2 regions of the Mycobacteroides abscessus ATCC 19977 genome follow, and region 2 is predicted to be linked to the other one. Evidence: predicted binding sites of a transcription regulator. Region 2 holds the regulator's gene; the other holds the start of a gene.
What was found. Region 2 encodes LexA, which represses DNA repair genes until DNA is damaged. Its sites were predicted from a motif close to CGAACANNTGTTCG; they were not measured.
Positions count from the first base shown of each region.

Region 1: a site for LexA is predicted at 1,758-1,771, ahead of MAB_RS18770 (error-prone DNA polymerase). Genes of this name have one in related genera too.

Region 1 covers NC_010397.1:3,757,612-3,760,991, reverse strand. Annotated here, with positions in the region: gene MAB_RS18780 (TetR/AcrR family transcriptional regulator) at 1-592, opposite strand, end outside; gene MAB_RS18775 (alpha/beta hydrolase) at 656-1,633, opposite strand; gene MAB_RS18770 (error-prone DNA polymerase) at 1,785-3,380, shown strand, end outside.
Region 2 covers NC_010397.1:3,088,765-3,092,144, reverse strand. Annotated here, with positions in the region: gene MAB_RS15420 (acyl-CoA dehydrogenase family protein) at 1-1,151, shown strand, start outside; gene MAB_RS15415 (GNAT family N-acetyltransferase) at 1,158-1,691, shown strand; gene lexA (transcriptional repressor LexA) at 1,688-2,362, opposite strand; gene MAB_RS15405 (LysM peptidoglycan-binding domain-containing protein) at 2,605-3,117, shown strand; gene nrdR (transcriptional regulator NrdR) at 3,248-3,380, shown strand, end outside.

The DNA of each region.
Region 1 (3,380 bases), 670 kb from region 2:
CTGCGGCGCTGACGAGGGCCTCGACCGCCGCGATGAGTGCGGTGCGGTGCGTTGCCAGGCGCTCAGGGGAGAAGGGCTCGGAAGCCGCGAGACCACGCAGGGCCGGCGACGCCCCGAGCCATGCTGTGGTCAGCCCGAGCGTGAGAGCCAAGATATCGGCCGGTTCCACATCCCCGGCAGATAATCCTGTTTGGGCGATTGCCGCGACTTTCGCCGCATACGCCGAGGTTTCCGCCGGGCCGGCGGCGGGTCGTTCCAGCTGGGCCCAGGTGGCCAGCCGCAGATGCTCGGGATGCTTGATCAGGTGGTCGAACAATGCGCCCGCATAGCCCGGCAGGTCTTCGGGGGTGAAGGGGACGGCCTCGGACATCTGCTGGATGGAGTGGGCGACGACGATGTCGAACAACGTCTCCTTGTTGGTGTAGTAGACGTACAGCAGCCGCTTGTTGGCCTCTGCTGCCGCGCCGATCCGATCGACGCGGGCACCGGCGAGCCCATGCTCCGCGAACTCCGCATACGCGGCGTCGAGCAGCCGCTTCTTGGTGGCAGAGGCGTCGGGCGGCACCCTATGAGCGTAGAGGTAGTCCGCCATTGATTTCGTCAGCACACCGGTTGGGCAGCGGTTTTGCCCGCTTGCCCAACCGGTGTGCCCCCGTTAGGCCAGGTGACTGTTGAACCACTCGGCGATATGTCCGACGGTGCGGTCGACGATGTCGGGCTGGTCGTAGTACTGGAAGTGATTGGTGCCGTTCTCCCAGATGAGCTTCTTGTCGGTGGTGGGGATCGACTCGAAATGGCGTCGGGCGGCCGCCGGGTTCATGCAGGTATCGGAGTGGATGACCAGTGCGGGCTTTTCCAGCGTGGCGACTCCGGGCGCAGTGCTGTAATCGAAGTGGTCGAGGTCGCTCATGATCGCGTAGCGGTTCTCCCAGCCCTTGAGCGTCCACGATCCGTACCAGCTCCACACCAGCGGACCGGGTAATCCCGCATCGGATCCGGCGACGGGGTCGCCGAGATCGGGTGAAACCAGGGGCGCGTAGATGACCTCGCCCGTCTGCTCGTATCGCGCCTTGGCATCGCGGGCACGTTCGAGGCGGGCGGCAAGCAGCGATTCGAGCTGTGCGGTGGTCGGCGCGGTGGCGGGGTCAAACGGGTTTTCGCTGACACCGGCGGCGATCATGAACAGGTCGGTTTCGTGGTCTCGGTAGTAACCTGTCACCGAGGCGACGGCCTTGATCCGGTTGTCGTATGAGGCGATATCCAGCATCTCGGGCCCGCCTTGGCAGACACCCGCCCCGAAGATGCGTGATGCGTCGACGTCCTCACGGGTGAGTAGGTAGTCGATGGCCGCCACCGCGTCTTCGTTTTTCATCTTCGGGTTCTCGAGGCGGCGCGGGGTGCCCCCGCTTTCGCCCACGGTGCGCGGATCGAACGCCAGAGCCAGGAATCCTTCGTCGGCCAGCCGGGTGGCGTAATGGATCGGTGCCTGCTCCTTCTCGAAGGAATAGGGGCCGAGCAGCACGACGGCGGGGAAGGGGCCGTCGCCGTGGGGGCGGTGGACAACACCGACGATGTCCACGCCATGCGAGGGGAAGGTGACCTTTTCGGGGGTGTAGTTACCGTGATGTGGCATTAGCTTCTCCGGGTTCTCGGTGAGGTGCTTTTGGTCTATTGGGAGTGTTCTGGCTCCATCAGCATACATTTTATGTATCTAGTTAGTTACCTTGCTGAGATCCGGGCTGGACAATAGTGAGAATCGAACAAATGTTCGATATTCTGTCGGAGTGGGCTGGTCACAAGGTCCGCCAACCTGGGCGGAGATGGAGCGCGTGCTCGACGGGCGCCTCAATCCGCACGCCCCACCGGGTGACGGTGGGGATGGGCCGGCATGGAGCCGAAAGCGACAGCCTTACGAACCGCCACCGCGGGAACGCGGGCGATCGGTCGTGCCGTACGCGGAGTTGCACGCGCATTCGGCATTCAGTTTTCTCGACGGTGCCAGCCTGCCGGAGGAGATGGTGCAGGAGGCCGCACGCCTGGATCTCAAGGCGCTGGCCATCACCGACCACGATGGTTTCTACGGGGTCGTGCGTTTCGCGGAAGCCGCCAAGGAATTGGGACTGCCCACCGTGTTTGGGGCGGAACTATCTCTTGGGGGGCAGGGCAATACCGAGGATTCGGTACATCTGCTGGTATTGGCTCGTGGCCAGGAGGGGTATCGGAGGTTGTCGCGGCAGATGGCCGGCGCGCATCTGTCGGGTGGAACGCCCAAAGACCGGAAGGGCAAGCCACGCTATGACCTTGATGCACTCACCGAGGCGGCCGGAGGGCACTGGCACATCCTGACCGGGTGCCGTAAGGGTCACGTGCGACGGGCACTCGCGGGCGGCGGTCCTGTTGCTGCGGAGAGGGCGCTGGCCAATCTGGTGGACCGATTCGGTGCCGATCGCGTCAGCATAGAGCTCAACAGACACGGTCACCCGGGCGAAGACGAACGCAACGCGGAGCTGGCCGCGTTGGCCCGGGGCTTCGGTGTCGGCGTTATCGCCACCACGGCAGCACATTTCGCGACGCCCGAGAGCGGGCGCCTGGCCATGGCGATGGCGGCGGTGCGGGCGCGTAAGAGCCTTGATGACGCCGCGGGCTGGTTGGATCCGGTGGGCGGGGCTCATCTGCGTTCCGGTGATGAGATGGCGCGATTGTTTTCTCACTATCCGGAGGTGGTGACGGCGGCCGCCGAGCTGGGGGAGGAGTGCGCCTTCGATCTGCGGCTCATTGCCCCACAGTTGCCGCCGTTCGACGTCCCGTCCGGCCACACCGAGGACAGTTGGTTGCGGCATCTGGCCCTTGAGGGTGCCGCGCGCCGATACGGTCCCCGGGCGGGTGCGCAGAAGGCCTATGCCCAAATCGAGCGTGAGCTGGAAATCATTGCGCAGCTGAATTTTCCGGGCTATTTCCTGGTGGTGCATGACATCACGCAGTTCTGTCGCCGCAGCGATATCCTGTGTCAGGGCCGTGGTTCTGCCGCCAACTCGGCGGTCTGCTATGCGCTCGGGGTCACCAATGTGGACCCGGTGGACAATGGTCTGCTGTTCGAACGGTTCCTGTCGCCGGCCCGTGACGGGCCGCCGGATATCGATATCGATATCGAATCGGACGAACGGGAACAGGCCATCCAGTACGTCTACAACAAGTATGGCCGTGAGTATGCGGCTCAGGTGGCCAACGTGATCACATACCGTGGTCGCATGGCCGTGCGGGACATGGCCAAGGCGCTGGGGTTCGCGCAAGGGCAGCAGGATGCCTGGAGTAAACAGATGGGCCACTGGGGTGGCCTGGCCGATGCCGCGGCGGTTGACGGTATCCCGCCGCAGGTGATT
Region 2 (3,380 bases):
CCGGCGCCGTTAAGTTCAAACGCACCATTTTCGAACCCGAGCACGAACTGTTCCGCGAGTCGTTCAAGACCTTCCTGGATCGGCACGCTGAGCCGTACAAGGAGGAGTGGGAGAAGAACAAGATCGTCGACCGTGCACTGTGGGTCGAGGCCGGCAAACAGGGCTTCCTGGGCACCGACATGCCCGAGGAGTTCGGTGGCGGTGGTCTTATCGATTTCCGCTACAACACGATCATCACCGAAGAGGTGACCAAGGGACGCCACACCGGCGTCGGATTCAGCCTGCATAACGATGTCGCCGGCCCGTACTTCCGGGACCTGGCCAATGACGAGCAGAAGGCCCGCTGGTTCCCCGGCTTCTGTTCCGGCGAGCTGATTTCGGCCATCGCCATGACCGAGCCCGGCACCGGAAGCGATCTGCAGGGCATCAAGACCCGCGCCGTCAAGGACGGCGATCATTACATTCTCAATGGCGCAAAGACCTTCATCACCAACGGCATCAACGCCGACCTGGTGATCGTGGTCGCACAGACCGATCCGGAAAAGGGCGCGCTGGGTTTCTCGCTGATCGTTGTGGAGCGCGGCATGGAGGGCTTCGAACGCGGCCGCAAGCTCGACAAGGTCGGTCTGGATGCTCAGGACACCGCCGAACTGTCCTTCACCGACGTCCGGGTGCCTGCGGCCAACCTGCTGGGTGAAGAGGGTCAGGGCTTCATCTACCTGATGAAGAACCTGCCGCAGGAGCGTATGTCGATCGCCGTCATGGCGGCCGCCGCGATGGAGTCGGTGCTCGAAGAGACCATTGCGTACACGACCGAGCGCAAGGCATTCGGCAAGCCCATCAAGAGCTTCCAGAACAGTCGTTTCCTGCTCGCCGAGCTGGCCACCGACGCAACGGTCATCCGGGTCATGGTCGACGAGTTCATCTCGTTGCTCAACAAAGAAGAGCTGAGTGTCGAGCAGGCCGCGATGGCCAAGTGGTACAGCACCGAGAAGCAGGTCCACCTGATCGACCGCTGCCTGCAGCTGCACGGCGGGTACGGCTTCATGCGCGAGTACCCGGTGGCCCGGGCATACATGGACTCCCGTATCCAGACGATCTACGGCGGCACTACCGAGATCATGAAGGAGATCATCGGGCGTTCGCTCTAGTCGCCCATGCACATTCGTGACGCGACGGCCGCCGATGCGGCCGCGTGTGCGGCAATCTATGCGCCGTATGTGACCGATACGGCCATCTCGTTTGAGGAGGTGCCGCCGTCGGATGCTGTTCTTGCCGAACGCATCCAGACGGCGGCCCACCGACATGCCTGGCTCGTCGCCGAGGATGGCGGGGAAATTCTCGGCTACGCGTATGCGGCGCCGTGGAAGTCGCGCACTGCCTACCAATGGGCCTGTGAGGTCAGTGTCTATGTCGACGGCGCGCGCAGGCAGCGCGGCACCGGACGCCAGTTGTACACAGCGTTACTCGGCCGGCTACGGGAGCTGGGTTATCGCACCGTGCTCGCGGTTGTCGTCACACCCAATGCGGCGAGTGAAAAGCTGCACCGGACAATGGGATTCGAGCAGGTCGCGCTGTACCGGCGGATTGGATACAAGCTGGGCAGCTGGCATGACGTCACGCATTTTCAGCTGTTCTTGACCTCCGCCGGCGATTCCCGCGCGCCGGGGCCGGCGCCCGGGGAGGCCTAGACCTTCCGGATAACGGTGACGACCTTGCCCAGAATGGCGGCGTCGTTGCCGGGAATCGGCTCGAAGAGTGGATTGTGCGGCATCAGCCAGACCTGGCCCGATGTCCGCTTGAACGTCTTGACGGTCGCTTCTCCGTCGATCATCGCGGCCACGATGTCGCCGTTGTCGGCCACGTTCTGCTGGCGGACCACCACCCAGTCGCCGTCGCAGATCGCGGCGTCCACCATCGACTCGCCAACCACCTTGAGCAGGAACAACGAGCCCTCGCCGACAAGCTCGCGGGGGAGTGGGAACACATCTTCGACGGCCTCCTCGGCGAGGATGGGACCGCCGGCGGCAATGCGCCCGAGCACAGGCACGAATGTCGGCTCCGGCAGGTCGCCCGAGCCGATCACGTCGGTGGTCGCCGATGGAGTGCCCGCGTCATCGATTCCCCGAACATCAACGGCGCGTGGACGATTGGGATCACGCCGCAGAAAGCCCTTCTGTTCAAGGGTGCGTAGTTGGTGGGCGACTGACGAGGTGGAGGTGAGCCCGACGGCGTCTCCGATTTCGCGGATGCTCGGGGGATAGCCCCGCTCATTCACCGATGCGCGGATGACCTCCAGGATGGTCCGCTGGCGCTCGGTCAGTGAACCGGTGGCGGGTCCCTTGCTGGGTGTATCGCTCATGGGCCCGAATCTAGCCCTGTCGACGGCATATATCAAACATGTGTTCGATGCGTGTCGCAAATAGGGGGCGCCGGGTCGCCCCGGGAGGGTAACGGGGCAGGTCAGCAGCACTTGTCGGTGTCGGATGCTACAAATCGATCACATGTTCGGACGTCGAACACATGATCGAGTACATTCGAACATAAGAGCGAACGGGTTAACCGATCGACAGGACAGATCGACAGGACAGGAAGGGCATACCGATGAGCACAAACGTTCTCACCCCGCCGCGTAGTTCTCACGCTCGCGAGGGTGCGCCGCGCGAGTACGCCCCGCCGGCACGCGCGTACAGTGCGGAGTACCCATTGACTCAGCGCCGGGCGCTGCCGGTGCGCACCGTCGCCTATCGGCGGCCTGCCGGCCGACCGGTTGCCTACCGCGGTAACGGCATCCGTGTGTCGGGGGTAGCGCATCGCGTACATCGTCGCCGCCCGGTGAGCCTGAAGGCCACCATCGTTGTCGCGGTGGGGGCCGCGGTGGCGACGATGTGGCTGTTGATGCTCGGCCAGGTCAGCGCCGCGGGCATCGGGGGAGCGGGCGTGCCGGACCGCCTTGCGGTTGTGCAGGTCGCTCCCGGAGAGACCCTGGCCGACGTCGCGTCGCGTGTCGCGCCTGAGGCGCCACGCTCGGCGGTGGTGTCCAAGATCCGCGAACTCAATGAACTTGATTCGGCGACAGTGCAAGCCGGTCAGACGCTGGTTTCCCCGGTCGGCTGATCGGCACACGGACGTGACCTTCGGGCGTGCGGGAGCACGGGTATCCTCGACACCGGTCTGGGCGCGCTGCGCGGTGCGTCAGTCATCCCAGCCCAACGACATAGAGTCCAGAACCGGCGAAGGAGCAGTAATGCACTGTCCGTTCTGCCGTCATCCTGACTCGCGCGTTGTCGATTCCCGTGAGGCGGACGAGGGTCAGGCGATACGACGCCGGCGCTCATGCCCCGAGTGCGGCCGCCGTTTCACCACCGTCGAGACCGCCG